One region of the Marinobacter sp. CH_CUG1437-1 genome, then DNA from elsewhere that is predicted to be linked to it. Evidence: riboswitches for the same ligand, from Rfam matches in the RefSeq annotation. Region 1 holds a riboswitch; the other holds the start of a gene.
What was found. Region 1 has a riboswitch for glycine ahead of WA411_RS00470 (trimeric intracellular cation channel family protein). Riboswitches for the same ligand answer to the same signal wherever they lie in the genome.
Positions count from the first base shown of each region.

Region 2: another riboswitch for glycine. It lies ahead of WA411_RS05805 (D-amino acid dehydrogenase); the one in region 1 lies ahead of WA411_RS00470 (trimeric intracellular cation channel family protein).

Region 1 covers NZ_JAYMEW010000001.1:88,481-103,037, forward strand. Annotated here, with positions in the region: gene WA411_RS00395 (LrgB family protein) at 1-700, opposite strand, end outside; gene WA411_RS00400 (CidA/LrgA family protein) at 690-1,049, opposite strand; gene WA411_RS00405 (YaeQ family protein) at 1,125-1,670, shown strand; tRNA gene WA411_RS00410 (tRNA-Arg) at 1,762-1,838, shown strand; gene WA411_RS00415 (AraC family transcriptional regulator) at 2,304-3,134, shown strand; gene WA411_RS00420 (LysE family translocator) at 3,217-3,837, shown strand; gene WA411_RS19075 (thioesterase family protein) at 3,902-4,699, shown strand; gene WA411_RS00425 (MFS transporter) at 5,094-6,359, opposite strand; gene WA411_RS00430 (2-hydroxychromene-2-carboxylate isomerase) at 6,356-6,961, opposite strand; gene WA411_RS00435 (SDR family oxidoreductase) at 6,973-7,707, opposite strand; gene WA411_RS00440 (winged helix-turn-helix transcriptional regulator) at 7,820-8,314, shown strand; gene WA411_RS00445 (monooxygenase) at 8,523-8,825, opposite strand; gene WA411_RS00450 (hypothetical protein) at 8,879-9,205, opposite strand; gene WA411_RS00455 (DMT family transporter) at 9,280-10,206, opposite strand; gene WA411_RS00460 (hypothetical protein) at 10,358-10,681, opposite strand; gene WA411_RS00465 (LysR family transcriptional regulator) at 10,862-11,755, shown strand; gene WA411_RS00470 (trimeric intracellular cation channel family protein) at 11,816-12,433, opposite strand; glycine riboswitch at 12,456-12,554, opposite strand; glycine riboswitch at 12,556-12,641, opposite strand; gene gdhA (NADP-specific glutamate dehydrogenase) at 12,676-14,022, opposite strand; gene rnk (nucleoside diphosphate kinase regulator) at 14,036-14,422, opposite strand.
Region 2 covers NZ_JAYMEW010000002.1:78,244-92,800, reverse strand. Annotated here, with positions in the region: gene WA411_RS05810 (putative bifunctional diguanylate cyclase/phosphodiesterase) at 1-1,281, opposite strand, end outside; glycine riboswitch at 1,478-1,570, shown strand; gene WA411_RS05805 (D-amino acid dehydrogenase) at 1,733-2,953, shown strand; gene WA411_RS05800 (FGGY-family carbohydrate kinase) at 2,934-4,493, opposite strand; gene WA411_RS05795 (glycerol-3-phosphate dehydrogenase/oxidase) at 4,483-6,084, opposite strand; gene WA411_RS05790 (FAD-binding oxidoreductase) at 6,111-7,715, opposite strand; gene WA411_RS05785 (transglutaminase-like cysteine peptidase) at 7,838-8,500, opposite strand; gene WA411_RS05780 (type II secretion system protein N) at 8,509-9,159, opposite strand; gene gspE (type II secretion system ATPase GspE) at 9,326-10,834, shown strand; gene gspF (type II secretion system inner membrane protein GspF) at 10,838-12,049, shown strand; gene gspG (type II secretion system major pseudopilin GspG) at 12,118-12,570, shown strand; gene gspH (type II secretion system minor pseudopilin GspH) at 12,577-13,107, shown strand; gene gspI (type II secretion system minor pseudopilin GspI) at 13,104-13,478, shown strand; gene gspJ (type II secretion system minor pseudopilin GspJ) at 13,478-14,254, shown strand; gene gspK (type II secretion system minor pseudopilin GspK) at 14,261-14,557, shown strand, end outside.

The sequences.
Region 1 (14,557 bases):
TCAGGGCCGTAAACACGCCAGTGAGCCCCATCCCGAGCGAGGCAAAGGCACCGGCGGCGTGACTGATTTCAAACGCCCGCGCCGTGCCAATCGCATGACCATTCAAACCCAGGGCAAACCCGAGGATACGCTCGTCTTTAACCGGCAAAAGCCGCGCAAGCAGGTCAACGAAGAGGGTTGCCACCACACCGGTAATCAGAAGCCCACCCATCATGAGGGGCACGGAACCACCCAATTGCTCCGTTATTCCGATGGCGATAGGCGCTGTTACCGACTTGGGCGCCAGTGACGCCAGCACCTCCGGCGTGGCCCCCAGCGCCCAGCCAATCACAACCGCATACACGGCGGCCATGGTGGCGGCAATCGGCAGGGTGACCACAATCGGGCGCCACATGGCACGGATATGGTGCATCTGTTGGTAAAGCGGAATCCCCAACGCCACGGTGGCCGGCCCCAGCAATACCGTCAGCCAGCGCGCGCCTTGCTGGTAGTCCTGGTAGTCCACCGCCAGAGCGGCGATAACGCCAGACAGCAGACACGCCGACAGAACCACCGGCGGAAGCCACAGAGGGCGGCCAATGCGGGAGAACAGCCAGTTGCCGGCGAAGAAGGCACCAAGCGTCAAACCGATCGCAAGGATGGGCGTGGCCGCAAGCATCTCCGGCAACGCCTGGAAGCGGGCGAGAAAGTCACTCACGATCGCTCACTCCCCTGGCGGTCACAGCCTTCATTAATACCAAAGTCGTCAGAACACTCAGGAAGGTGCCCGCCAATAGCGCCGCCGCAACCGCCAGCCATTGGCCCGAGAACTGGTCCGCCGTGAAAAACACCCCCACAACTCCCGGCATGATCAGGAGTACAAGCACCGCAATCAGCCCCTGGCTGGCCCGGGCCAGATCATCACTGACACTGCCTTTAACCATCAGGGTAAACGTAATAACCACCATACCCAGCACGCCGCCACTCACCGGCAACGCCAGAAGCAGGCGCACAGACTCGCCAAGAATGAAAAACAACACCAGAACCAGAAAACCACGCAACATCGGCATGCGCTTACACTCACCCGGGGAAGAATTGCATTACACTAGCCCAAACCACCACATGGATACCAATGCAGGAAGCCCATGGCGCTCAAAGCAACCATCCACAAGGCGACGCTCAACATCGCCGACATGGACCGCCAGTACTACGCCAATCATCACCTGACCGTCGCCCAGCATCCGTCGGAAACCGACCTGCGCATGATGATCCGGCTGTTAGCCTTTGCACTGAACGCCAGCGACACCCTGGAATTCACCAAGGGCCTGAGCACCGATGACGAACCCGAGCTGTGGCAGAAAGACCTGACCGGCGAGATTGAAGTGTGGATTGAGTTGGGCCTACCGGAAGAAGATCGACTCAGAAAAGCCAGCAACCGCGCAGACAAAGTGATTCTGTACACCTATGGCGACCGCGCCTTCCCGGTCTGGTGGGACAAACATCATGGCAAACTGGAACGCTTCAACAACCTCACCATCATCCACCTGCCCGGCGATGATACGGAGGCGCTGGCCGAGCTAGCCGACCGCTCCATGAGCTTCCAGGTAACCATCCAGGATGGCGAGGTAACCTTCAGCAACGACAACAATCTGGTAACGATTACTCCCGAGCAAGTACTGCCTCAAAACTGAGGGCAGTACTTGCCCTCAGGGGCTGGACAGCGACCTGCTTCGCACGTAAGATTGCGCACTCGAAATCGGCACACCACTGCTGACTTTCGTTCCGCCCGTAGCTCAGCTGGATAGAGCGTTGCCCTCCGGAGGCAAAGGTCATAGGTTCGAATCCTATCGGGCGGGCCATTATTTCAAAGGCTTGCGTGAAAACGCAGGCCTTTTTTATTTGGCTATGTCCAAGTTGTGTCTTGCTGGTGCCCAGTCTCTTTAAGCCGCTGCTATCTCACTCAGTAAAAGGCCCCTTGCACGGCTTCCACATCACCATCTCCAAGGCACAGCCACTCCGCGTTATCTATGAACCCAAGACGCCTTGTTGTCGAAGCCTTTGGTCGCAAAGCGAACGTTCAGAACGGGCGATCAAAGACTTTTCACAGTCCTCCGTTTGGGGCATAGCGGTTTCACGCTCGGTGGGGGTAAGTCCACAGCTTTTTTAGGAATGTCCGCAGTAACGGGGTAGAACCCGATCCAGCCGCCACCCAATACAGTTATTCAGTCCAATGCGCAATTTTGTCCAAGAAATGCATCTGTGCTCAGCCCTATACTACATCGTAACCTGTAGACGCTTCCTGATGCGTAGAACGGTGAGTTGTTATGAAGCAAGACAATCTATTCCAATATGCTAAAAGCCAACACCTTGATCAGGTAACTGCATTGCAAGCCGAGATGAGGGACTTTTCTTATGGGAAACATGCTCATGAGGAGTATTCGTTTGGCGTAACACTGGCTGGCCGTCAGGATTTCTTTGCCAGTGGTTCGTTTCATCGCAGCTACCCAGGAAATATCATCATCTTCAACCCAGGTGAGGTACATGATGGTCATTCAGGTGTGGATGATGCACTGCTGTACCGCATGCTCTATATACATCCTGACCAGTTGGAACCAATGCTTCGCAGTGCAGGTGTAAAGCAAAGCAGTGATTTCCGAATCAAGGATACCCTGTTGGATGATCCGTTGTTACGTCAGCATATTCTCAATATTGCCTTGTTGATTGAAACTCACGCCGAAAGTGAGCTTCAGCAAGAGTGCGAGCTTTATCAGTTGGCAGCACGTGTCGCGGAGCGTCATGAAAGCCTCGCCCTCGATAACAGCGGCCGAAAGACCGACAGCCTGCTGCTTCGAGCCCGAGATTTTATCCATGCGAATATCCAGACAGATTTATCTCTGGATGAAATAAGCCAACACGCAAGCCTCTCAAAATACCATTTCCTGCGCATGTTCCGGCAGCAATTTGGCATGACGCCACACCAATATGTTCTCAATTGCCGAATCAACCGTGCTCGTGAAGATCTGGAGTCAGGCGTCTCGCTTGATGACGTTGTATTTAACTACGGATTCAGCGACCTCAGTCACTTTAACCGCCGGTTCAAACCGATCTACGGCACCACGCCAAGAGAATATCAGCAACACTTTCTCAGCGGTTGATCTAAACCTCGTTACTAAAACAGCAACGATTGGGCAACGTCGTTAATCCCCAATTTCTTTTTCTAATTCCAGGGTATTCACTATGATTGAAATGCTAGCGTACGCGTTTGGCATTATGTACACACCCGGCCCGTCAAATCTTTTAAGCCTGAATGCCGGTCTCAATTCTCAGGTCGGTTCTACCTTACGCTTCAGTATGGGTGTTGGGTTCGCCATGCTGCTGCTATTCCTTGTCTTCGGATATACCGGATCTTGGTTGGTGAACCCAAACTACCAACTATTTATCAGCTGTGCCGGCAGTCTCTATATTGCCTACTTGGCGTACACGATCGCTCAAGCCAGCATCAACCCCTCTTTAGAGAACTCCACAGAACAGTCAAAAGCCCCAGCTAGCAATTTGAGTTTCAGAACCGGGCTAGTTATGCAGTTGCTCAACCCTAAGTCCTACATTGCTATTTTGCCTATCGTGACCGTGCAGTTCCCAGCGGCGGAGATCGCTGGCAGCTCGATTTTGATCTGGTCATTACTGTTATCGATTCTAGCGTTCGGTGCGCCAAGCGCATACCTGCTGATCGGTGCACGTCTGGGAAAAAGGATTAGTCAGCCACACTATTTTCGTTTCCTGAATTTGAGTATGGCGTTGTTGCTGCTGTATGTGGCAGGCGATATTGCCTATAACGATGCATACTTGAAATGGGAATAGTTTTTTTTAAAAACTGACGAAATAATTCAATAGCTCAGCAAATAAAAAGACTGAAGGAGCAACCATGAGCCCTTTCTCACTACCAGACGCCTTCTATCATCAGCAAGATGAGGGGCGCTTCCTGCCCACCGAGGCAACAATCGGCCCATGGTCATCACTCACCCAGCACGGCGGCCCTCCCATCGCCCTGATCTCCCGTGCTCTTCGTTCCTATCCTGCACCGCCCGAGTTAGAGATAGCCCGAATAACGGCTGAGATTCTAGGGCCTATTCCTGTCGAACCCTGCGAAATTACCGTCAGGACCCTACGGCCTGGCAAGCGAATTGAACTTCTTCAGGCTGAAATGAGGTGTAATGATCGAACTGTCCTTTTGGCCCATGCATGGCTGCTTGAGCGTCAACCCAATTGTCTAGAACCAGTGCCAGATCCCTTCACTCCCCCCGATCTACCAGAGGAGCAACCCCAGCGCTACTTCAGCGGCATGGGGCCCTTTCCCTACGCCCAAGCTATTGAGTGGCGCTTCACCGAAGGCTGCTTTTCTAGGCAAGGGCCGGCCACGGTGTGGGCCCGCCCAAGAATCCCCTTGGTTAAAGATGCAACCCCGCATAGCCTCGATGCGCTGCTATTGATGCTGGACTCGGCCAACGGTATCAGCGCCGAACTGGATATCAACAGCTGGAGCTTCGTGCCTGTCGATCTCACTCTGAATATGCACCGACTCCCCGAAGGTCCTTGGGTCGGGATGGATGCTCGGACACAAATCGATTCCGGAGGGGTCGGCGCAGTCACCACCTCAGTTTTTGATACTCAAGGCGCTCTAGGACGAAGCCTCCACACGCTCTTTGTTCGCCCTCTCCGTTAGTCAGCAGCAATTCATTTAATATATTTAGCTTAAGACCTAAACGAGAGTTGGACTGAAATGCGACCGTTGGTCGCAAAGCGAACATTTAGGCTGGACGGCTACTTTTGTGTTAGTCGGAGTAATGTCTCACAAATTTAACGTGAGATTCCTCCTGTTCTTATCTCTTTTTGGGCTTTGTCAGTGGTCTGTTTTCGGCCAGGGTTCTTTCACACCGGAAAGCACTGAATCACATTCATCCAGGCGCGATACGGCTCCAGTCCGTCGCAGCTGCGACCATAGGAGGTCAAGCGACAATTGGCTTCAAGTAAGAAATTGGCGGCATAAACCATCTCCGCTCACGTGAGACTGACTCTGCTGCGCACACTCTCAGAAAGATGAATGAGGCAAGGCTGGATCAAGTGGCCAGCGCTGTCTTGTCTCGCTGGGACCAAGGATACTCCTTAACCGGCAAGTGAATGACCGCTGAGATAGCTCCCACTCCCACGCCAACCCACCAAACCAGAGTGTAGTCGTTGTAGATGTCATACATCGCACCACCCAGCCAAACACCTAAAAACCCGCCTAACTGATGGGAGAAGAATACCAGGCCGTAGAGCGTACCCATGTATTTCAGGCCGTAAATATGAGCGACGAGTCCCGATGTCAGCGGTACGGTGGCCAACCAGAGCGAACCCATGGCAACGGAAAACAGCACCACCGTTTCTGGGGTGATCGGGGTCATGATAAAGGCCGCCGACACGAGCGTTCTCAGCAGGTAGACGCTGGCCAGCAGGTATTTCCGGGAGTACTTGTTCCCCAGCCAACCAGCGCACAGTGTTCCGCCAATATTGAACAACCCAATCAGTGCGATGGAAATGGCGCCAAGACCGGAAGCCGACGTTACCCCAAGCGTGTAGAGCAGGCTGTTCGGGGCAATCGGGCCGCACATTTCCGTAATGAAGGCCGGGAAGTGTGCAGTGATAAAGGCCAGTTGGTAGCCACAGGAAAAGAAACCGATAAAAATAAACAGGAACGACGGATCTCGCACCGCACGCTTGATGACAACACCCATGGGTTCTTCGTCTCCCGTGGGCTTCTGTGGCTTCGGTGCTCGCATGAGCAACAAAGCCATCATGGAAAGCATGATAAAGCCTGCGCAGACAATAAAAACCGACTGCCAGGGCATCTCGCTGAGGAGAGCGTTGGCCACTGGGGGGCCGACAATCTGGCCGGCAGAGCCTGCGGCCGTGGCAATCCCGAGCGCCATCGACCGGTGTTTGTCTGAAGCCGCACGCCCGACGACTGCCAGGATGACCCCGAACCCCGTACCGGCAATGCCGAAACCGACCAGCATTTCCAGCAACTGGTGTTGCCCAGGGGTAATGGCAAATGCTGACAACACCAGCCCGACGACGTAAAAAGCGCCACCGCCCAGAATCGCCTTTCGATCCCCATAGCGTTCCGCGAATGCGCCAAAGATCGGTTGCCCGATGCCCCAGAACAGGTTCTGAATCGCAATAGCGAGTGAAAACGACTCCCTGGGCCATTGAAACTCCAGGGCAATCGGCAACTGGAACAGCCCGAACGATGCGCGAACCGCAAAACTGACCAGAATGATAATGCACCCGGCGATCAGGACAGGATTGATCAGCCGATCATAGGTGCCCGGGGAAGCGTTCAAAACTCTGCCCCCTGCCTATCTGAAAGGTAATTTTCCAACTGTGGCATTCGATCTTGTCCGAAGAACATCTCGTCCCCAATGAAAAACGTAGGAGCGCCAAAGATACCACGCTCCACCGCTTCTTCGGTGAACTGTTTGAGTTCCGCCTTTACGGACGGGTCTTCACAAAGAGCCAGCACCTTGTCGGGATTGAATCCTGCCTGGTACAGCACGTCAGCCGCGACTTCGGGGTCGTTCATGTTCTTCTGATCAACCCACATCGCGCGAAACACCGCTTCCAGATACCGATGGAACTCTTGAGCCCCCAAAAAGCCAACGGCACCCCGCATCAGTAAAAGCGTGTTTATCGGGAAATAGGGATTGAAGTTCAGGGTCACACCGTAAGCCCGAGCAAAACGTTCCATATCCATGCGTGTATAGCGGGATTTCGTTGGATTCATCGCTGGCGACTGATTGTCGGTAGCTTTGAAGACGCCCCCCAGCAGCATGGGCTTCCAGCGTATATCCGAGTTTGCTCTTTGAGCCAGCGCGGGCAGCTGTGTCCAGGCCAGGTAACTGGCAGGGCTTCCCACATCAAAATAGAAATCAATTATTTGAGTCATGGCGTCACTCCTTAAAAGGTTTCCATCCAGGGCCGGAGGTCCAGTTCATGGGTCCAGCAGTCTCTGGGTTGTTCGTGGAGCCGCCAATACTGCTCTGCAATATGGTCGGGATCGAGGATACCGCCCTGCGCTTTAAGCGCGTAGCGATCTGGAAAGTTATCGCGGATAAAGGCGGTGTCAATCGCACCGTCGATGATTGAGTGCGCCACGTGAATACCTTTGGGTCCCAGTTCTCTGGCCATACTCTGAGCCAGGGCTCTCAAGGCGAACTTGGCACTGGAAAACGCGGCAAAACCGGCACCGCCCCGCATGGAAGCCGTAGCACCCGTAAAGATGATGGTTCCCCGGCTCCGCGGCAGCATGACTTTGGCCGCCTCCCTGCCAGCAAGGAATCCCGCGAATGCGGCCATTTCCCACACCTTTCGGTAAACACGTCCGGTTGTCTCGGTAATCGAAAACTGAACATTGGCACCGATGTTGAACACCACAACACCTACTTCACCGATTTCTGACTCAATTTTTGAGAACAAACCGCACATAGCCTCTTCGTCACGAGCATCGCAGCCCAGTCCGATGGCCTTACCGCCATTTTCTTCAATCTTTTGGACGAGCGGAGCTAAGGCGTCCTGATGACGTCTTGTTGCAACGACCAAATAGCCCTCTCTGGCAAATCGTTGTGCAATCGCCCCACCAGTGGCGTCGCCGGCACCGATCACTACAGCCACTTGTTGTTCGTCATTTGTCATAACTCTTTGCCCCTTGCTACATTTGGGTTCTTTTTTGGAACTAACTAATAGTCAGTTCCTTTTTGGAACCTGTCAAGTTAAACTGAAGGCGGAATCCAAGAGGAGTTAAGAAATGCGTTGGGAAGAGCTGGATCAAGAGCCATGTTCAGTGGCCAGAGCCTTGGCTGTTGTCGGTGATCGCTGGACACTCATCATCCTGCGGGACTGTTTTCTGGGAGTACGTCGATTTGATCAGTTCGAAAGCCGGCTTGGCATTACCCGTCATGTCTTAACGGACCGGCTGAAAAAGCTCGTTGAGAACGATGTACTGACCAAAGTTCCGTATCAGGAAAAACCACTTCGAGAGGAATATCGGCTGACCGAAAAAGGGCTAGCCCTACACCCGGTAATCATGGCACTGGTGCATTGGGGCAACACTTACATGACCGATGAGCGTGGGGTTCCCCTGATACACATCCATAAATCCTGCGGCCACCGCATGTCTCCGGTGACTACTTGCTCCGAATGCGGTGAGGAAATAACTGCTCGGGACATTCGTGTCGAAGTCGGTCCCAATTGGGGGAGAACAGCCCGCGATGTGATCCCAAAACGCGCTCCTAGGAAATGAAGAAAATATGTTTGTCTTATTTCAAGCGGGAAACGAAAAAATTAAAGATTCGCGAATGTTCGCTTTTGTTTAGGAGCGAACTTTTTCTGGGGCGCTTGCCTAACTATCGCAAGTTCAGGACTTGCGTTAGCCGATAAACCTGAGGAACCAGTCTGGCTAAACTTCGGAAGCTCTGTCAGTAGCGCTTAGCCATTCCCACAAACATGCCTCAAATCGGGCCATGATCGATGGCAGACAGCTGCTCGTTCACCTGAAATACCTTGCCATTCACTCTCGGCACCCCAAATTCCTTCAGCCGGGCCGTGTGCTTTTCCAGATAGGCCCTCGCACTGCCCTCATCTTCGGACAGGTAGATACCACCTGCCTCGCACGTCTCGCTGTTTTCTGTCCATATTTTCCAGAGGAACCCCGGCTCCCTGGCAATAGACTCGGCAAGCTCGGCCATCGAACTTGCCATCTCATCGCCAAAAGGGCCCTCATACGGAAAATCTACCTGGAGTATGGTTCTCATTGCTGCTCTCCTCCCTGGCTCATCAAAGCAATATGATTGCCCCCCGCCAACACCTAATAAAGGCGGGGGTCATTGTCCGGCTCGAAAACCAGTTCCCGGAGCTTGGACTCAGTCAGGTTCACTCCGTTGGAGTCCAGCATCGGACCGACAACTACATGTTGCCTGTCTGTGGTGAGGTAAAAGGCAACCGGCCAGCCTTCCATACTTCCAACATAGCCGGTCATGCCACCCGGCGCATCGAAGGTACCGCTGATCGTTACGCCGCGATCTATGAGGGACTCGACGACCGCAGGGTGCTCACTGGCCAACGCGGTCATGCTCTGGCCGATCAGGGTTGCACTCATAAGCGCATACTTAATAAACGCTTTGATCTGTTTCATATCATTCTCCAAGTCAGTCGAGGCTCTTTGCACAGCTGGAAGGGGTAAAGCCGGGTGAACTGATAAAAAATTCCTCAGGAGACTCTGGAATCGAGACCCGCTGGCATTTCCGATGCTGCCTCAGCTCCCCAACGTCGGTTCATCAACAACGCCTGCGCAATCCCGGCAAGAATAATCAGGGCGCAGCCGGCCATTTGGAGGCTGTTGAGGCTCTGATCGAAAAGCACCCAGGCAAGTGCCACTACGGTAATCGGTTCCAGATAGGCCAGCGTGCCGAACGTGGCCGCGGGCAGGGAATTCAGAGCAATTACGGCCAACATGATAGCCAGGAAACCCGGCACCACACCGGCGGCAATCAACCAGCCCCACTGCGCATTGGAGATGGTTTCTGCCTCCAGCAGCATCAATGGCAGCATACACAGGGCCCCGGCGAACATCTGGTAACCACTGCGAGTGAAAACATGCACACGCTCGTCAATAGACCGATTGGTCAGCATGAACGCCGAGTAGCAGAGCATGGCGCAAAACGCATAAGCAAGACCGATTGCTTCCTCCGCACGACCGCTGAGGTTGAAATCGAACTCCATCATCATGGCAAAACCGAGCAGGGCGAATACGACCAGCCCGACACTCGCAGACGTAAGGCGCTCACCAAGAAAGAAATGGGCGGCTATAGACGCCGTTACTGGCGCCAGATAAAGCACCATGACGGCATTCGCCATCGCGGTGAAATCCATCGCCAATATATAAAACACCACAAAACCGGCCAGGAAAGCCCCAGTCATAAGTACCTTGGTTCCAGGCCACACACAAATCTTTGCTCGTTGACCCGATGCGAGCAGATACACCGCCATCAGGACCGCTCCGATGAACAGCCGATAGAAGGTGACCGTTTCCGCTCCGGCACCCGCGAAAACAGAAATCGCGCCAATCGTTCCCATGAAAATGGCCGAAAACGCTGCAGACAACAAAAAGACACCGGACCCTGATACTGGATTCATGCTACCTCTCGATTAATAAATTCCCGGTATTTCACGAGCGCCAGGACCGGGGAAGTATATCCCCGGTTAGTTTCAACACGATTAAACGGATTCGCGCCTGAAGGGCCCGGAACTCATATGTCCGAAGCCCAAGTGCTCCTGTCTTTCTTGACTAGGAGACCTTCTCTTTTCGAGCTTTTAATGCCTGGATCACATCGACCGTCAGCGGGAGCTGGTTGGCCCAGAGGATGTCCTCTCGCCGAAGGCCGATCGCCCGCTCTACCTCTTTGCCAAAGGCCAGCAGTGGCACTATGTGGCGCCGGAAAAGCCACCGACGCTTGCATAGCCACCACCCTCTGTCCAACGCCCTCAAGAAGTTCCTGGGTGGCGTCGCCGGCATGTAGAACAACAGCTCGGGTGGCTCTGGAGGTAGCTCCAATTGATTCGCTTTCTCCCATGCCTGGAGGGCTTGTTCGGTTGGGTTTATTTGGTTCATCGCGTGCCTCCGCTTTCATTTGCTGTTTGGCAAAACGTCCCGTGCAACGACCGGGCACCCATGCCAAGTGATTTTTCAATGAGAGGGTCGCGACCTCTTTTGTTAGCTTGCTACTTCCAGTTGGATCAATCAAACGAAAAGTTTTAGACTGACCGTTCACTTTTTCTTAAAGGTGGAGCAATGGAAAGGCAGTCAACCAGGAAGCTCAATCGCGCCGCACTACCGCTTCTCGACAGCGATGTGTTGCGAACCTTTGTCACTATCGCTGAATGCGGCAGTTTTACCCGGGCCGCCGAAAAGCTATTCCGCACGCCCTCGGCGTTGAGCATGCAGATCAAGCGCCTGGAGGCCACGCTCGAACAAACGCTGTTTGTTCGCGAGGCGCGATCCGTGCGACTCAATGCGGAGGGTGAAATGCTCCTGGGCTACAGTCGCCGCCTCCTCAAGCTCAACGCCGAAGCCGTTTCAAAATTTTTGGCGCCCACCCTGGAAGGGCGCGTGGGCGTGGGAATCACTGACGCGGTAGCAGAACACATCCTGCCCAATGTGTTGGCTCAGTTTGCCAGGTCCTACCCCGCTGTTCAGGTCGACGTTGCGGTAGGCCATAGCATGGATTTAATCCCAAAACTTGATGAGGGAGAGCTTGATCTCGCCCTCGTGATGGGCGGAGAACCCGGTTCCGCCTCGCGAGGTGAGGCGATTCTCACCGAACCGCTGGTGTGGGTGGGTCGCGAAGATGGCGATGCAGTCCTACGAACACCACTACCTGTCACTTTGGCAAAACATGGATGTACATGGCGAAGAATCGCTCTGAACGCTCTGAATAACGCTGGAATCGACTATCGAATCGCCTACGCCTGTGATCACTGCGCAAGCCAGGAGGCAGCCATGATGGCGGACCTCGCCATTACAGCGTTTCCGAAGCGATTGATCCGGCCACCGTTCACCCTTCTTACTCATGAATCACTGCCACCATTGGCAGATTATCAAGTGATGCTGGTGAAGCGCGCGGGCCGGGACAATGCCAGCGACGTTCTGGCCGAGCACATCAAGCAAGCGTTTCGCGAGAGATAATCACACGCTGGCCCAACTCCCGATTGCTCCAGATTCCGCAAACAAGAAGCCGAGGAGCCCTCACTCCCAGCGGGCCTGCGAATAGCTGAACACTGGCAGCGACAAGCGCCAGCGAATGGCGGCCATACGGAGCAGGAGGCCCAGGCTGAATGCGGCCAGTAGGGTCACGCTCTCATCCACGCCCTGACGAAGCAGAGTCAGGTACAGAAAAGCGACCACCAGTGAAACACTGGCGTAAAGTTCATGGCGCAATACCTGCGGGGTCCGGTTGCACAGGATGTCGCGGATGATACCGCCAAAAATGCCGGTGGTGATGCCGGCCATCACAACAACGACTGTGTCATAACCCAGCTCAAGGGCAACATTGCAACCAATAACCGTGAAGGCCACGAGGCCTATGGCATCCAGCACCAGAAATAGCTGACGAAGGTGGCGCATAAAGCGGGCGATCACGATCGTTACCAGCCCACCTGTAATGGTCATGTAGATATAGCGTGGGTGCTGGGTCCAGGTAACTGGAAAATTACCCAGGAGAATGTCCCGGACAGTTCCGCCACCCAGCGCGGTGAAAAAGGCAATAACAGCAACGCCGAAGAGATCCATATTTCTACGCCCGGCAGCGAGTGCGCCTGACATGGCTTCGGCGGTAATGGCAATCATATAGATAGAGATGAGCACAGAGGACTCCTGAGTTTCTGCGGCCTCTCCCCCTGTCCCTGATACCTGAGAGTTTACAGAGCCCGGCTCTGCTTGCCCCTTCGGTGGACTGCGTTGGCAGTCGCTCTCCAGACGGCTTTGAACGGTGCCTCGCAGTACCTTTGCCTGAGCGTTTATGGGAGTTTGCGCCTTCGGCGGGGCCAACGGCCCTCTCTCCTGCGAGAACACATGAGTCTAAAAAGTTAAGAAGCTGGCATGGGGTGTTAAATCACCCCGAACGCCAGCATCGCATCAGCCACCCGACAGAACCCCGTCGTGTTTGCACCGAACACATAGTCCCCCGGCCGGCCGTATTCTTCCGCGGTTTCAAAACAGGACCGATGAATTTCGGTCATGATGTCTTTCAGGCGCTGTTCGCTGTAATCGAAACTCCAGGAATCTCGGGAGGCGTTCTGTTGCATTTCCAGAGCACTGGTTGCGACGCCACCGGCATTTGCGGCTTTTGCAGGACCGAACAAGGTGCCTGCCTCGCGGAACAATTTCATGGCCTCCGGGGTACACGGCATGTTGGCACCCTCGGCGACGGCCAGGACGCCATTACGAATCAACGCTTTCGCGTCTGAGTTTGTCAGTTCGTTCTGAGTTGCGCATGGAAGGGCCACTTTGCAGGGCACCTCCCAAATAGACGCTCCGGAAACAAAATCACTGCCATTCTGCCGACGAGCCGCATAATCACTGATTCGACCACGTTCGGTTTCCTTGATCTGGCGAACCAGCGCAACGTCGATGCCGGCTGGGTCATAAACGTAACCACTCGAATCGGAACAGGCGACCACATTGCCCCCGAACTGCTGGACCTTTTCCATCGCGTATATCGCAACATTTCCAGAACCAGAGACCACCACGTCTTTGTCCTCAAGGTCTATCCCCTGAGCGGCCAGCATCTCCCGCACAAAATAAACTGTGCCATAGCCCGTTGCTTCCTTGCGGACACGGGCACCACCCCATCCCAGGCCCTTGCCGGTCAGAACACCGGATTCATAGCGATTGGTCAGACGTTTGTATTGGCCGAACAGGAAACCAAGCTCCCTGGCTCCCACACCAATATCGCCTGCTGGCACATCGGTATACTCACCAATGTGCCGATACAGTTCAGTCATGAAGGATTGGCAAAACCGCATGATCTCGTTGTCAGATCGCCCTTTGGGGTCAAAGTCCGAACCACCTTTGCCTCCGCCAATCGGCATGCCGGTCAGGGAATTCTTGAATATCTGCTCGAAACCAAGAAATTTAACCACGCCCAGATTGACGGAAGGGTGAAATCGTAAGCCCCCTTTGTACGGCCCAAGAGCCGAGTTAAATTCAACCCGGAACCCCCGATTGATCTGTACCGTGCCAGAATCATCCACCCACGGCACCCGGAAAATGATCTGCCGCTCGGGTTCACAAATGCGCTCGAGGAGCTTCGCTTCCTTGTACTCGGGATGTTTCTCTATGACTGGCGATAGTGATTCCAGGACCTCCAACACTGCTTGGTGAAACTCAGGTTCCGCTGGATTTCTAAGGACGATCTGCTCGTACAGCTCGCCAAGGGTGCCTGTTTGATTCATGCGTCTTCCTTGTTCAGTTTGCTTGGGTTACATCAATGATTTTCAGACGAAGCTGCTTCTTGCCGGCGAATGGCCAATCAATACGGTCCCCTACCCTAAGCCCCAGGAGGGCGGCACCCGCTGGAGCCAGAACGGACACACATTCCTCGTCTGCCTCTCGCTGACTCGGGTAAACGAGCCTCATCGTGTACTCCGCGTCGTTACTTTCATTTTTAAAATGGACCAAGGAGTTCATGGTGACGGTGCCGGTAGGCAGATTCGCGGCATCCACCAGAGTTGCTCTATCAAGCTCGAGCGCAAGCGCCTGGGCGGCTTCATTGCCATGTGGCTGTTTCTCCAACATGGCGGATAAACGATCAAAATCCTGTTCCAACACATAAATAGCTGGACGTTCAGACATACCGATTCCTTGAGGCTTGAAAGCCAAGAATAAGTTAAAGGATGTGTTCAGAGGGTCTCGCCGAATTCGACGATTCTTCGACGAATTCAGCGAAAGGAATGGCGAATACGGCGCAGCCCGGCAGCTAGAAGTGCT
Region 2 (14,557 bases), on a different contig from region 1:
GGTTTCAAGAATATGGTTGGCAAGGTGCGGATTCGTGAGCTGACGTCCCGACAGGTTGATATCAACCCGCAGGTTGGCCAGAGGCGTTCTTTTCCAGGCGTGGAGTTGTTTGCAGGCCGCTTCGATCACCCAGTCGCCAATCCGGTTAATGAGGCCGGACTTCTCTGCCACCGGAATAAAAATGGCGGGCGAAACGGCCCGTGATTGTCCATCAAAACACCGAAGAAGGGCCTCGCAGGAGTCACTTTTCCGTTCGCTAAGGCTGATCTGGGGCTGAAACACCAGTTCCAGGCCATCGTTGTTCAGGGCGTCCCGGAGCAGGTTGGTGATTTCCTGGTATTGCACCAGTCGATCATTGATATCCGGGGTATAGAAACAGAGGCCGTTCTTGCCGGTTTCTTTGGCCTGGTACATGGCCGCATCTGCATTACCCATAAGCTCCGCAACGGTGGAGCCATTGTGCGGAAACAGGCTGACACCGAAACTGGCGGTAACCTGGTAACAGTCGCCTTCCAGGTGGACTTGATGTTCCAGGGCATCAATCAAACGACAAATCAGCTCATGTAGAGCTTCGGGACCATCGAAGTCGAAGATCAGGAGAACAAATTCGTCTCCACCAAAGCGACTCAGCAGGTCGCCGCCCCGTAGTTCGGCCCTCAAGGTTTCCGCCACCGCTTTAAGAAGGCTGTCACCATGATGATGGCCGAGCGTATCGTTGATGATCTTGAAATTGTCCAGATCGATGAAAACGACCGCCAGTTCCTGTTGCAGGCGATCTGCCTCGTCGAGTCGGCTCGACAACTCCGCTTCCATGAAATGCCGGTTCGGTAATCCGGTCAGGTCGTCAAAACTCGCTCGCCGGTATAGCTCATCTCTGGCACGTTTTTGTTCTTCCAGGCTGATGTCGATACAGAACATCTCACAGGCGCCGCTCTCCTGTTTGATCATGACATGGCTGGAGTAAACGGGAACCAGGTGTCCTTCTTTATGCTTGAGTTCGAGTTCGTCGGAAGGAATGCTGATGTTGTTTTCAAGCCAGTCGCGATGCGCTTCAATCACGCCGTCACGCATGTGATCGGGAATGACCAAGTCTTCCAGTAACTGTCCGAGTGCTTCTTGGCGAGAGTAACCGTAAAGACGGGCGCTGGCATCATTCCAATAAATGACCCGGCGCTGTCTGTCGTAACCCTGGACAGCGATCATCGGCAGACTCTCAATCAGCTCGTAGAACCTGCTTTCACCATCTTCTATCGCTGATCGAAATCCTTGTCTTTGTCCCATTGCGGGTAAGCATCCTCTTGGTTAGCGACTGGTGCACCGCAAAGCGATGATGCGATTGAACTGATCATAGTTCGGGGCCGGCGTGTTATCTAGTTGATTTGCTTAGTGGCAGGGTGAATGCTTTGCAGCGGCTGGTTTCCTGGCTCCGGGTTATTTGCTATGTTTAGGCCCGTGGGTTGGGTTTTATTACCAATCAGACATGTCTGCGGGAGAGACTGAATCCCTTGCGATCAGCGCCGAAGGAGCAACTGCCCCGGAAACTCTCAGGCAAAAGGACCGCTGACATGAATACTTTCCGAAGAGCTGTCGACAATCGCGTCAGTCGGCACACCGAAGGAGCAAGCGGCTGGTTTTGTTGAACCGACCGTGAATCTCTCAGGTCCCGTGACGGAAGGGGTGCTTTCTGCCATGTCGAGCAGGGAGGAAACCCTTGGCGCTCACGGAGATTGGAATGAAGCGAATTGCAGTTATCGGCGGTGGTATTACCGGTATTACCACAGCCTACACCCTTGCCAAGCGCGGGCTTGACGTTACGGTTTACGAGAAACACCGCTATGCGGCGATGGAAACCTCCTTCGCCAACGGTGGTCAGCTCTCTGCCTCTAACGCCGAGGTGTGGAACAACTGGCAGACCGTCATGAAAGGCATCAAGTGGATGTCCCGCCGTGATGCGCCACTGCTGGTCAACCCGAAGCCTTCCTGGCATAAACTGAGCTGGTTCGCCGAGTTCATCGCCGCAATTCCCCAGTACGAGAAAAACACCACGGAAACCGCCCGTCTGGCCATTGCTGCCCGCGACCACCTGTTTGCCTGGGCGCAGGAAGAGGGCATCGATTTTGATCTGAAGAAGCAGGGCATCCTGCACATCTACCGGGACAAGGCCGGCTTCGATCACGCCGCCAAAGTGTCTCGGCTTCTGGCCGCTGGCGGCCTTGAGCGCCGTTCGGTTACCCCGGAGGAAATGAAATCCATCGAGCCGACTCTGGCCGGTACCTACTACGGTGGCTTTTTCACCGAGAGTGACTCCACAGGTGACATTCACAAGTTCACCAACGGCCTGGCCGACGCCATCCAGCGCCTTGGCGTAAAAACCTGTTATGGCCATACCGTGACCGAGCTGAGCGCCGATGAGCGTAATGCCTGGGTGACCGCTTATGACGGCACCGAGCAAACCCGGGATACCTTCGACGGCGTGGTGATCTGTGCCGGTGTCGGCAGTCGTGGGCTGGCCAAGAAGCTGGGTGACCGGGTGAATATCTACCCTGTGAAGGGTTACTCCATTACCGTAGAGCTGGAAGACGAAGCCTCGCAGAAGGCTGCACCCACTGTCAGTCTGCTGGATGACGCCACCAAGATCGTCACCAGTCGCCTGGGCGATGGCCGTTTCCGCGTTGCCGGTACTGCCGAGTTCAGCGGCTACAACCGCGACATCAAGGACGACCGAATCCGCCCGCTGACCCGTTGGGTTGAGCAGTGCTTCCCTGGAGTCTGTACTCGCAAGGTAGTTCCCTGGGCCGGATTGCGGCCAATGCTACCGAACATGATGCCCAGGGTTGGGCCAGGGCGCCTGCCAACCGTGTTCTACAATACCGGGCACGGCCACCTTGGCTGGACCCTCTCCGCAATTACCGCTGAAATGGTCGCGGAGCGTGTTACCGGGGATAGCCGGTAATCTCCCGGATTTTCCGGTAGAGGGGCTGGAGCTGGGGGTACATCCGCAGGTACACCTCTGAATAGAGCCTCTGGTACAGGGCCCGGGTTTCTTCGTTGGGATGGAAAACGTCGCCAACCCGGGTCATGTTTGTCACTGCCGTATCGAAATCCGGATGCAGGCCCAGGCCTACCGCCGCATCAATGGCGGCACCGAGCCCGGAGGTTTCATAGGTATGAGGCCTCTCGGCCGGTAATCCGAACACATCGGCGGTTAACTGCATGGCGGCATCACTCTGGGAGCCGCCACCTGCCACTCGAAGCTTCCGGATCTTCACACCGCTTCGTTTTTCGATTTTTTCCTTTCCTTCCCGCAGCGCATAGGCAAGGCCTTCAAGGATCGCGCGGTATATGTGCGAGCGGGTGTGAACGTCCCCGAATCCAATGATCGAGCCTTTTGCTTCCGGCCCCGGCTGACGAACACCGGGCGACCAGTAGGGCTGGAGCATCAGGCCCATGGATCCGGGGGGAACGGCTTTGACCAGTTCATCGAACAGCGCTTCGGGCTCAATGCCCCTTTCTTCGGCGATTTTCCTCTCCCGAAGGCCGAACTCCCGCTTGAACCAGCTCACCATCCAGAAACCCCGGTAGATCATCACTTCCGTGGAATAGTGACCGGGCAGTGCAGAAGGATAGGGCGGCATCAGCCGGATAGGTTCCACGTAGCGCTTGCTGGTGGTGTTGATGGTGGCGGTGGTGCCGTAACTCATGCAACCGATGTCTGGGGTCAGCCCGCCGGACCCGAGTATCTCGCAGGCTTTGTCGGAGGCGGCTGCGATAACGGGCAGGCTTTTTTGCAAGCCGAGGTGTCGGCAGGCTTCGTCGGTCAGATGCCCCAATGTTTCCCCGGGCGCTACCAGTTCAGGCAGCATGGAACGCTCGACCGGCATGGTCTGCCATTTGAAATCCCGTTGGCCGGCCCAGCGGTGCTTCTTGTAGTCGAAGGGCAGGTATCCAACCTGGCTTCCGGTGGAATCCCTGAATTTTCCTGTTAGCCGGTACGTGAGGTAGCCCGAGAGCAAGAGAAAGTGTCGGGTTTTTGCCCAGATCTCGGGTTCATTCTGGGCAATCCAGTTAGCCTGGGTCTTTTCCCGAAACCGGTTGATGGTGTCTTCCAGCCGGGCCAGTTTGAACAGCCATCCCCAGGGCCCTTTGACCGGGCCATCAACTCTGGCATGGCGCTGGTCGAGCCAGATGATCGCAGGGCGCAGAGGTTGGCCGTTTGCATCCAGGTTGATCACGGTGCCCCGTTGAGTGGTCACGGTGACCCCGGCAACCCGGTCTGGCGTAGCTTCCGTGGAACTCCAAAGTAGCTTGCAGGCTTCCCCGAGCTGCTCCCAGAAATAATCCGGATGCTGCTCGGCCCAGCCGGGCTCCCGCGAGAAGTAGGGCTCGATTTCCTGCTTGCCTTTGCCCACAAGGTTGCCGCGGGTATCAAACAACAGCGCGCGAATGCTCTGGGTGCCATTGTCGATGGCCAGAATCAGTGGATCAGCCGGCATCGGACGGCTCCCCCGACGGCATCGAATAGGCATTGTGATAGATCGACAGGTAGCGGGCCTGTTCATCGTCCCAGCGCTCGTCATCCCAGCCAAGCAGGGGTTGGCAGTGCCTGCGGATCTCCGGAAGAAGGCTTTCGGCCGCTTTCGGAAGCACCAGGCCCAATCGGGTTCTACGCAGGAGCAGATCATCCAGGTGCCGCACATCTTCTTTCTGGCAGGCCCAGCAGAGCTCTGCCCAAAGCAATTCGGAAGCCTGGTGTGCATTAACAGCTTCCAATGGTCCAGCTGCAAGAACCTCGTCAAGCAAGGGGCCATAGAACCCCTGGAGCCGTTGCCAGCACTGATGGCCGATCGCGGCTGGTCTTGCCGAACCATGTTCTGGCTGGAATACCGGCTCGGATTCTGGCCGCAGAACCGTGGCGGCGTCTTCGCCAAGTCCCCGGTTGAGCGCTTCCCGGGCGATAACCCGGAAGGTGGTGAGCTTGCCCCCGGCAATGCTGACCAGGCCCCGGTCTACCCTGAGTTCGTGTTCCCGGTTTTCCTTCGAGGGCGCTTTGCCCGTGCCGTCGGTTACCACGGGCCGCACCCCGGCCCAGGTTGAGAGAATGTCCTTGCGGGCAATGGGGCTTCCCGGAAACAGCCGTGACGCGACCTCAAGCAGATAGGCGGTCTCTCCTGGGGATATAACCGGTTCCTGATCAAGATCGCCTTCATGATCAATATCAGTAGTGCCGAGAACGGTTGTGCCGAGCCAGGGGAAGGCGAACACCGGACGACCATCCTCAGGATGGAAAAGGGAAACGGAACAGGACACCGGCAGGCAGGACCACGGGAGGACTAGATGGCTGCCGCGCAACGGCCGGATGTGCATGGTGTCCCCGTTGGTCTGGCTCGATTGCAGCCGGTCGGCCCACGCGCCCGTGGCATTGATCACCAGGGGCGCGGAAATCATGATGGGCGTATCGTCTTCTTCTGGCTGAATCAGTAATCCAGACACCTTTCCGTCATCGCTGCGCTTTACTTCCATCGCCCGGGTGTAATTCAGGCACAGGGCTCCATCACGTCGGGCTTCGGCAATCAGGCGCAGCACCAGTCTGGAGTCGTCGGTAACCGCGTCGGTAAAACCGCTAGCGCCGGCAAGTTTTTCGCTGGTCAGGCCAGGCACCCAGAGAATGGATTCCGCCGGGGTCAGAAAGTGGCGGCTGCGATTGCGGGCAATAAAGTCGTAAACCCGGAGCAGCGTCTGAAACAGGCGCGGTCCGGGGAACTGGCCTTTGAAATGCGGCATGATGAAGCGCAGGGGGTCAATCAACCCCGGTGCTTCCGCCATCAGCCGTTCCCGCTCGCGCACAGCATCCCGGGTAAGACCGTAATGGCCGCTGCCCAGGTACCGAAGGCCGCCGTGGACCATCTTGGAGGAGCGGCTGGAGGTGCCCCAGGAGAAATCCTTCTGTTCCACCAGAAGGGTGCGCAGGCCGCTGCCTGCTGCTTCCCGCGCCACGCCGGCACCGGTGATGCCGCCGCCGACCACCACCACATCATATTCGGTTGTCCCTGAACGCAGCGCATTGAGGCTTTCAGTCCGGGTCATAACGAGGCTCCCATTCGGCGTTGTGCTCACTTCACCAGGGTTTCCGGGTTCAGGATGGTATTGGGGTCAAAGGTGTTGCACAGGGATCGGATGGCGAGCATTCCCAGTTCGCCTTTCTCCACCGGCAGATAGGGCGCGTGATCCTTGCCAACACCGTGCTGGTGGCTGATGGTGCCGCGGTTTTTCACGATCAGTTCAGAGGTTGTGGTCTTGAGCTTTTGCCAGCGCGCGAGTGTTTCCTCGTAGCTGTCGGCCACCCGGAACACGTACGTGGTGTAAATGCTGCAGCCCTGGCTGTAAAAGTGCGACAAATGGGTGAATACGTGGGTGTTCTCCTGCTGGTCGGTCAGTCCCTCCCGTAGATTGGTCTCGATCAATCCCAGGAGATTATCGACGTTGTCCCAATCGGTGGCCGTCTCCAGAGTGTCGACGGCGTAGCCCATTTGCCAGAGGGCTTCCCTCAGATAGGGCATGGTGAAACGCTTGGCTGCCCATTTATCGCCGAGCCGGGTGCCGGTATAGACGCCATTCTGGGCCTTACAGATGCCTCGGGCCTCTTTGAGGGCGTTCCGGGTCTGGCGCCGGGTGCCGGTGATGCCGAAGGTCATCATGCATTTGCCAGTGCCTGCGCCACGGAGTGACAGAAAGCGCTCGAGCATGCCGATCAGTTTGGGATGACCGGCCAGGGCGAGCTGTGTTTCGGTTTCTACCGCGTTGCTGAGCCTGAGCATGGACAGCTGCGTGCGGTTCTGCACCAGCTGGCGGCTGGCAGTCCGGGCACTGTTCCAGTCAGGGAAAAACACCACATGGAAGCTTTCGTGTTCGGGAAGCGGGGTTACCCGAACCTTCACTTCGGTGATCAGCCCGATGCGGCCTTCGGAGCCCAGAATGATTTCGCGGATATCCGGGCCGGCGCTGGAAGCCGGAATGGTAGGCAGATCAAGGGTGCCTTGCAGGGTTTCGACCCGGCCGCCAGCAAACAGTTGTTCAATTCGTCCGTAGCGGAGGGATTGCTGGCCACTGGAGCGGGAGGCCACCCAGCCGCCCACGGTGGACAGCTCAAACGACTGTGGGAAATGCCCTAGGGTAAAGCCGTGGGCCCGGAGTTGGGACTCGACCAGTGGGCCAGGCGTACCCGCGCCGAAGGTTGCGATCTGGCTTTCCCGGTCCAGATCCATCAGGCGATTCATCTTGCCCATATCCACGGTAAGCACGGGCTTGCCTTTGTCGAGCGGGTTGATATGCCCAGCCACACTGGTACCACCACCATAGGGGATCAGGTGAATGGTTTGCTCGGCGGCCCAGGCGAGCAAAGCCTGAACTTCGTCGCTGCTGGTAGGGAAAGCAACGCCATCAGGAAACACGCCAAATTCGCCACTGCGCATGGCCAGCCAGTCAGCCAGGCTCTGGCCCCGGGCATGCCGCACCCTTGCTTCCGGGGTTGTGTCGATCAGTGATTCCAGTTCTGCCGGCGGCTTCAGCCGGGAATCCGGCACTTTGGCGCAGACTGACTCCAGAGTGGCGTCGGCCAGAGGGCGGCCGATTCCAATCCGCGAAACCAGAAAATCCTGGCCCTGTTCCGGCATTGCCAGGTTGAATCCTTCATCGCCCCAGCCGTTCCAGCGTCGCATGTGTTTCATTCTCCTGATTAAAAAGCAGTGTGGCGCATTCTAGCGGGTCCGGGCGCCCTGCAGATGTCGCTTGGCGCCAGTCGCGCTGTCATTTGCCGCCAGCCGATTTGTTGAAATAGGGGTCAGGGCCGGAGTGATTCGGTCAGCCGGCTGTTCAGATCCTGCCACCGGGAAAGGCGTCCCGCTTCCCCGATTCGTTTGCGGGCTCCGCCGGATCGATTGAGCCAGAGGCCTTCGCCATTGAAGCTATAAACCGGTTCAAGATCAGTGCGTTGAGAGGCAGGTTTAATGTCATTTATAAGATTGTCCAGAATGAGCGGGTCCGCGTCTGGCTCCGGGTACCATGCCAACACCATGTGGGCCTGATTCAGCTCCAGTGCTTTGACATACACAATCCGCAACTGGTCATCGGGAACACCCATGGATTTGAGGGTCAGATATTTCGCGATCGAAAAATCTTCGCAATCGCCGCCATTCGTGGTGAGCAATTCCACTGGCGTTGCCCAGTAGTCTTCCTCGCCCCAATGGCGGATATCGCTGACGAAAGCAACCCTGTTGAAGAAGGAGTTGACCAGTCGAAGCTGCCGGTCGACGGGGGCGTTCGCGGCCAGGGCATGAAGGCGCTGCCAGTTTTCCAGGCGCTGGTGGGCCTCGGTGCCGAATTCCTCCTGTACATAGTTCATCAGGCGGGAACTGAGCTCAAAGGCACCCACAACGGAAACTGCTAATAACAGCGCCGGCAGAAGGCTGGAACGGCGGCGTATCTGGATAGCGGCCGTTTCCATAGCGCGCCTCAGTTATTGTTCCGTAGGCGTTCCCTGAGCTGCTCAAGGCGCCGGCGGATTTCTTCCCGGCGCTGCTCATCGCTGGTGGCGGAGGCGGGCGCTCTTGAGGGCGAGGGGGTGGCAGCCTGTTGCGTTGCAGGCGTGGACGGTTCCTGTTCGTCGGCGGTGAAGGACATGCCGCTGCGGTCCTCGGATTCCGGGAAATACAGGTTCTCGAGTTTGCCGGAGCGTTCAATGATCACACGGTTCGGGTGGACCGAGCGCAGCTTGGCATTACCAGGCAATTCATCACCCACCAGGTAGGCTTCGGTGTTACTTTTGTCATCTTCGATGAGAGCGCTGCCGGGGAATTCGCCATCAGCGGCCAGAACACCGCGAAGAAACAATCGGAGGTTGGTTTCCGGCAGGTTCTCGGTATCCATTTCCGCCGGCGCGGCTTCACCCGATGCGGCCCCAAATAGGTCCAGGGACGACAGGTTTACGCTCGGTGGCTCACGGCTGGCAGCCGGATCTGTGACCAATGGCTGCGCAGTGTCGTAGTTTCCTCGTTGGCTTTCCATTTGCCAGAAGCGGTAACCCTGCCAGGCTGTCAGAGCCACCATGGCAGCCCCTGCCACAAGCGCAAGAATCAGGGGAAGCCGTTCATTATTTAGGAGCATTGATCATCCTGAATGCAAGTTTGTGGGCCGGGAAAAAGCTCACAGGTTATCAGACTGCAACGTTTTATTGGCAGTATAGTGTATAGAGTTATTCAGCGGGTCCATATCCTGTGGTAGCCTTTCTGAATTAGTTGAATCGAAAAGGGTTTCACGAACGAGGACGACCTTGGACACAGATACTGAACTTCAGCCGCAGGATGCTCCGCTGGGCCGTCTTCCGTTTACTTTCGCCAAGCGCAACGGAGTAATCCTGACCCGTTCGGATGCCGGTGAACCGGTTATTCTGGTTCGCCCCGGTGCGTCCCATTCAGCCCTTGCAGAAGCGAACCGAATCAGTGGCGGCCGGGCCCGTTTCGCCACCATTGACCCGGATCGATTCGATCAGGCCCTGAACTCCGCCTACCAGAACGACTCCGCCGAAGCCATGCAGATGGTTGAGGGCATCGGCGACGATATGGATCTGGCCTCCCTGGCGGACTCGGTGCCGGAAACCGAGGATCTGCTGGAGCAGGAAGACGATGCTCCAATCATCCGTCTGATCAATGCCATTCTTACCGAAGCGGTGAAAACCAGCGCCTCGGACGTTCACATCGAAACCTATGAGAAGCGGCTGGTGGTTCGCTTCCGGGTGGATGGCGTGTTGCGGGAAGTCGTAGAACCCAAGCGGGCCCTGGCGCCTTTGCTGGTGTCCCGGATCAAGGTTATGGCGAAGCTGGATATCGCCGAGAAGCGGGTGCCACAGGATGGTCGTATCGCTCTCAGGGTTGCCGGAAGGGAAGTGGATATTCGTGTGTCGACCATGCCGTCTTCAAGCGGTGAACGCGTGGTTCTGCGTTTGCTGGACAAACAGGCCGGTGCCATAAGGCTGGAATCCCTGGGTATGGCGGGGCGGGACCTGAAAGTTCTGCGCAAGCTGATTTACCGGCCCTATGGCATCCTGCTGGTGACCGGCCCGACCGGTTCGGGTAAGTCCACTACGCTCTACGCCTCGCTTCAGGAAATCAACGATCGCAGCCGCAACATCCTGACCGTTGAAGACCCCATTGAATATAACCTGCCAGGCATTGGTCAGACTCAGGTCAACACCAAAGTGGACATGACCTTTGCCCGGGGCCTTCGGGCCATTCTGCGTCAGGATCCAGACGTGGTGATGATTGGTGAGATCCGGGACCTGGAGACGGCGGAGATCGCGGTTCAGGCGAGTCTGACCGGCCATCTGGTTCTTTCCACATTGCACACCAATACAGCCGTTGGCGCCATTACCCGGCTTATGGACATGGGGATTGAGCCCTTCTTGATTTCATCAAGCCTGGTCGGCATTGTTGCCCAGCGGCTGGTCCGGGTTCTGTGCCACGAATGCCGGGAGCCCTACACGCCAACCGAAGAGCACTGCGAGTTCCTGCAGCAGGACCCCGCCAATCCGCCCACGATTTACCGGGCAACGGGTTGCAGCCACTGCAACCAACTGGGTTACCGCGGCCGTATCGGTATCTATGAGGTAGTGGAGATCTCCGAGGAAATCAGCGCTCTGATTCACAAGCGGGCTGGTGAACTGGACCTTGAAAAGGTGGCGCGCCAGCATGGCCCGAGTATTCACGCAGACGGCGTGCAGAAGATACTGGATGGTGTGACAACGGTGGAAGAAGTGCTCCGCGTTACACACCGGGGTCAGTAAGCCATGCCTGCATACGAATACAAGGCGCTTGATGCCCGCGGCAAGCAGAAACATGGTGTGGTCGAGGCGGATGCCCCGAGAGCCGTTCGCCAGCAGTTGCGGGAGCGCGGCCTGACGCCACTGGCGGTTGAGCCGGCAGCAGAAAAGCAGGCCCGAAGCAATCCCCTGAGCAGCCGGGGCTCCCTGGCGGCTGCCGACCTGGCCCTGGTCACCCGCCAGTTGGCAACGCTGATTCAATCGGGTATTCCCATCGAGCAGGCACTTTCTGCCGCCGCGCAGCAGTCCCCGAAGCCAAGAATTCGCAGCATGCTGATCGCTATCAGGGCCAAGGTCATGGAAGGTTACACCCTGGCGGACAGCCTGGGCGAGTTCCCGCGCGCGTTTCCGCGGCTTTATCGGTCCACCGTTGCCGCAGGCGAGCACGCCGGCCATCTGGACCTGGTGCTCAACCGGCTGGCGGATTACACGGAAAGCCGTCAGGAGGCACGCCAGAAGATTCAGCTGGCGGCAATCTATCCCATCATTCTGAGTATCGTCGCCATAGCCATCGTGGTGTTCCTGCTCACCTACGTGGTGCCGGATATCATTGATGTGTTTCTCAAGCAGGGGCAGGAGTTACCAACGCTGACCATGGCGATGCTGGCAGTGTCGGAATTTCTGGCGGATTACGGTGTCTACCTGTTTGTACTGCTGGTTGCGGCGCTGATGGTGTTCCGTTTTTTCCTGACCAAACCCGGATTCCGGCTGCGGTTTCACAAGCGTCTGCTACATCTGCCCCTGTTCTCCGGGATGGTTCGCGGGGTAAACACTGCCCGGTATGCCAGCACCTTGAGTATTCTGACTACCAGTGGTGTGCCGCTGGTAGAAGCGATGCGCATTGCCGGTGAGGTGCTCTCCAACGATTTTCTCAGGCAGGAATTGAGGGACGCGGCCAGGAAAGTGAGTGAAGGCGGCTCGTTGCACCGTTCCCTGGATCAGACCGGGTATTTCCCGCCGATGATGCTGCACATGGTCGCCAGCGGGGAGGCCAGTGGTGAACTGGACAGCATGCTGGAGCGGACCGCACGAATGCAGGAAAACACTCTGCAGTCCAAGATTGCTGCGATCGTAGGGCTGTTTGAGCCCATGATGCTGCTGGTAATGGGCGTAGTGGTGCTGATAATCGTGCTGGCCATCATGTTACCGATACTGAATATGAGTAATCTCGTGGGATGACACCCATGCCGGATTGTCAGTAGACGAATCCGGACCGAAAGCAATCAATGCCAATGACGAGTGAGACAATGACCATCAAGAAACTCAACACACACAACCACAGCCGCGGCTTCACCCTTATCGAAATCATGGTGGTGATGGTGATCCTCGGCCTGCTGGTGGCCATCGTGGCGCCAAACATTATGGGCCGTAGTGATCAGGCAAAAGTCACCGTGGCCGAAACCCAGTTGAGCAACATTGCCAATGCGCTGGACCTGTATCGCCTGGATAACAGTCATTACCCGTCTACCCAGCAGGGTCTCGAAGCGCTGGTTTCCAAGCCCAGCGGCAGCCCGGAACCGAAGAACTGGAACGCGGATGGTTACCTCAAGAGCGTGCCGGAAGATCCCTGGGGATCTGAATACCAGTACGTGAGCCCGGGCACTGAAGGCCCCTATGATCTGTATTCCTACGGCTCTGACGGCCAGGAAGGCGGCGACGGCGATGCCGCCGATATCAGTGTCTGGGATACCGAAGGCTAAATAACTGTGCAGGTCAGCTCCCGACAGACCGGTTTCACCCTGATTGAGATACTGGTGGTCCTGGTGGTTGTGGGTCTGCTGGCATCCCTTGCCGTGTTTACCATGGGAGGGAGCTCTCAGCAGCGGGAACTGGAGAACGAAGTCAGGGAGCTGTATCTGCTCATGCAGACGGCGTCTGAGCAGGCCGTACTCAACAACCTGGAACTGGGCTTGAGGCTTGAGGATGACGGCTACCAGTTCGTAGCCTTCCAGGATCAGACGGGGGACTGGAAAGCCTCTGGCGAGCGCATGTTCCGGGCCCGTAGCCTTCCCGAATGGTTAACGGTTACCGAGTTTATCGAGAGCGATGCACCGAGGCTGGCGTCCTCTGAAGACACCTTGCTCCCGGACGTGGTGTTCTTTTCCAGTGGCGAGACAACACCGTTCGAGCTTGAATTCACCATCGGCAGCGGGTCTGACAACGTACACGTCCTTGCCTCTGATGGTGTATCGCCCATGGAGTGGCGCAAGCCGGGCGATGAGGGGAGCAGCGGGTGAAAACGCAAAGCGGGTTCACGCTGATTGAAGTGCTCATCGCGCTGCTTGTCTTTGGTCTGATTGCAACTGCAGCAGCCGAAGTAGGGAGCCAGTACATTTCCAGCTACGAGCGGGTTCGGGATAAAACCCTTGCCAGCTGGTTGGCGGATAACCGGATCAATGAAATCCGCCTGCAGCAAACTATCCCCGGCATTTCCGAAAATTCCAAGGACACTGATTTCGGGCCCTATCGTTGGCGTGTTACCACGGCAGTTCTCGCCACTGCAGAAGCAAAGATGCGGCGAGTGGAGGTCACAGTTGCCCTGTACCGTGAGGAAGGCGCGGCTCCGGTTCCGGTCCATACCCTGTCTGCTTTTGTGGGGGCACAGTGATGATCGCCCCACCAAAGACCTCCCAATCGCTGCAACAGGGCTTTACCCTGCTGGAGGTGTTGATCGCGGTCACCATAACCGCCGTCATTGGGCTGGGCGTGTGGCAGGTTATCAATGGGGTGGTCAACTCCCGAGATCGGGTGAATGAGCTGGCTGAACAGTTCGACGGCCTGCAGCGGGCCATGCTGTTGCTTGAGCGGGATATCATGCAGGTGGTAAACCGGCCGGCCAGGGATATTTACGGAGATTTTCAGCCGGCACTGTCGAGTCGTGATGATGATTTTTCCCTGGTGTTGACCCGTCAGGGCTGGCGTAATCCCCTTGGAATTCGCCGCAGTGGCTTGCAGCGTGTTGGCTGGGAATACACCGGCAGCGAATTACGGCGCCGGTACTGGCCCATGGTGGACCAGGGGCAGGAAGATGACAGCCGCGATGTGCTGCTTCTGGAAGGCATAAAACGCCTGGAAGTGAGGTTTCTGGATTCCAACCGAAGCTGGCAGCCGCAGTGGCCCACCGATGAAGTCATGGCCGGATTGACCCCGGGCAGCCGCCCGGATGTTCCGTTGCCACTGGGTATGGAAGTGACCCTGGAGCACGAGCGTTTTGGCACGCTCGTACGGACCTTTGCCCTGCCGGATTTTGATCCGGCGGTCGCCCAGGGTGCGCTGAACCAGGCCAACCAGGCTGCCAGTGAAGCGGAGGAAGAAAGCACCGAAGAAGAGGGCACCACGCAACAACCCGGTGAAACCACCGGCGCAACGGGGCAGGGAGGCTAGGCCAATATGGTGAAGATCCCGGCTTTTCCAAACCGTCAGCGCGGCGTTGCCCTGATTATGGTGCTGCTGGCCATGGCACTGGTGGTCATGCTGGCGTCAGGCATGACCCAGCAACAAAGCCTCCGGGTGTTCAAGGCAGGTCACTACCTGGCACAGCAGCAGGGCCAGAGTATTGCGCTGGGTGCAGAAGCCTTTGCTCGCCAGATCCTGCGCAGGGATTACGACGAGGACAAGGAAGAAAACCTGATGGTCGACAGCCTGGACGAATTCTGGGCTGCCAATGCAGCCGTGTTGCCACTGGAT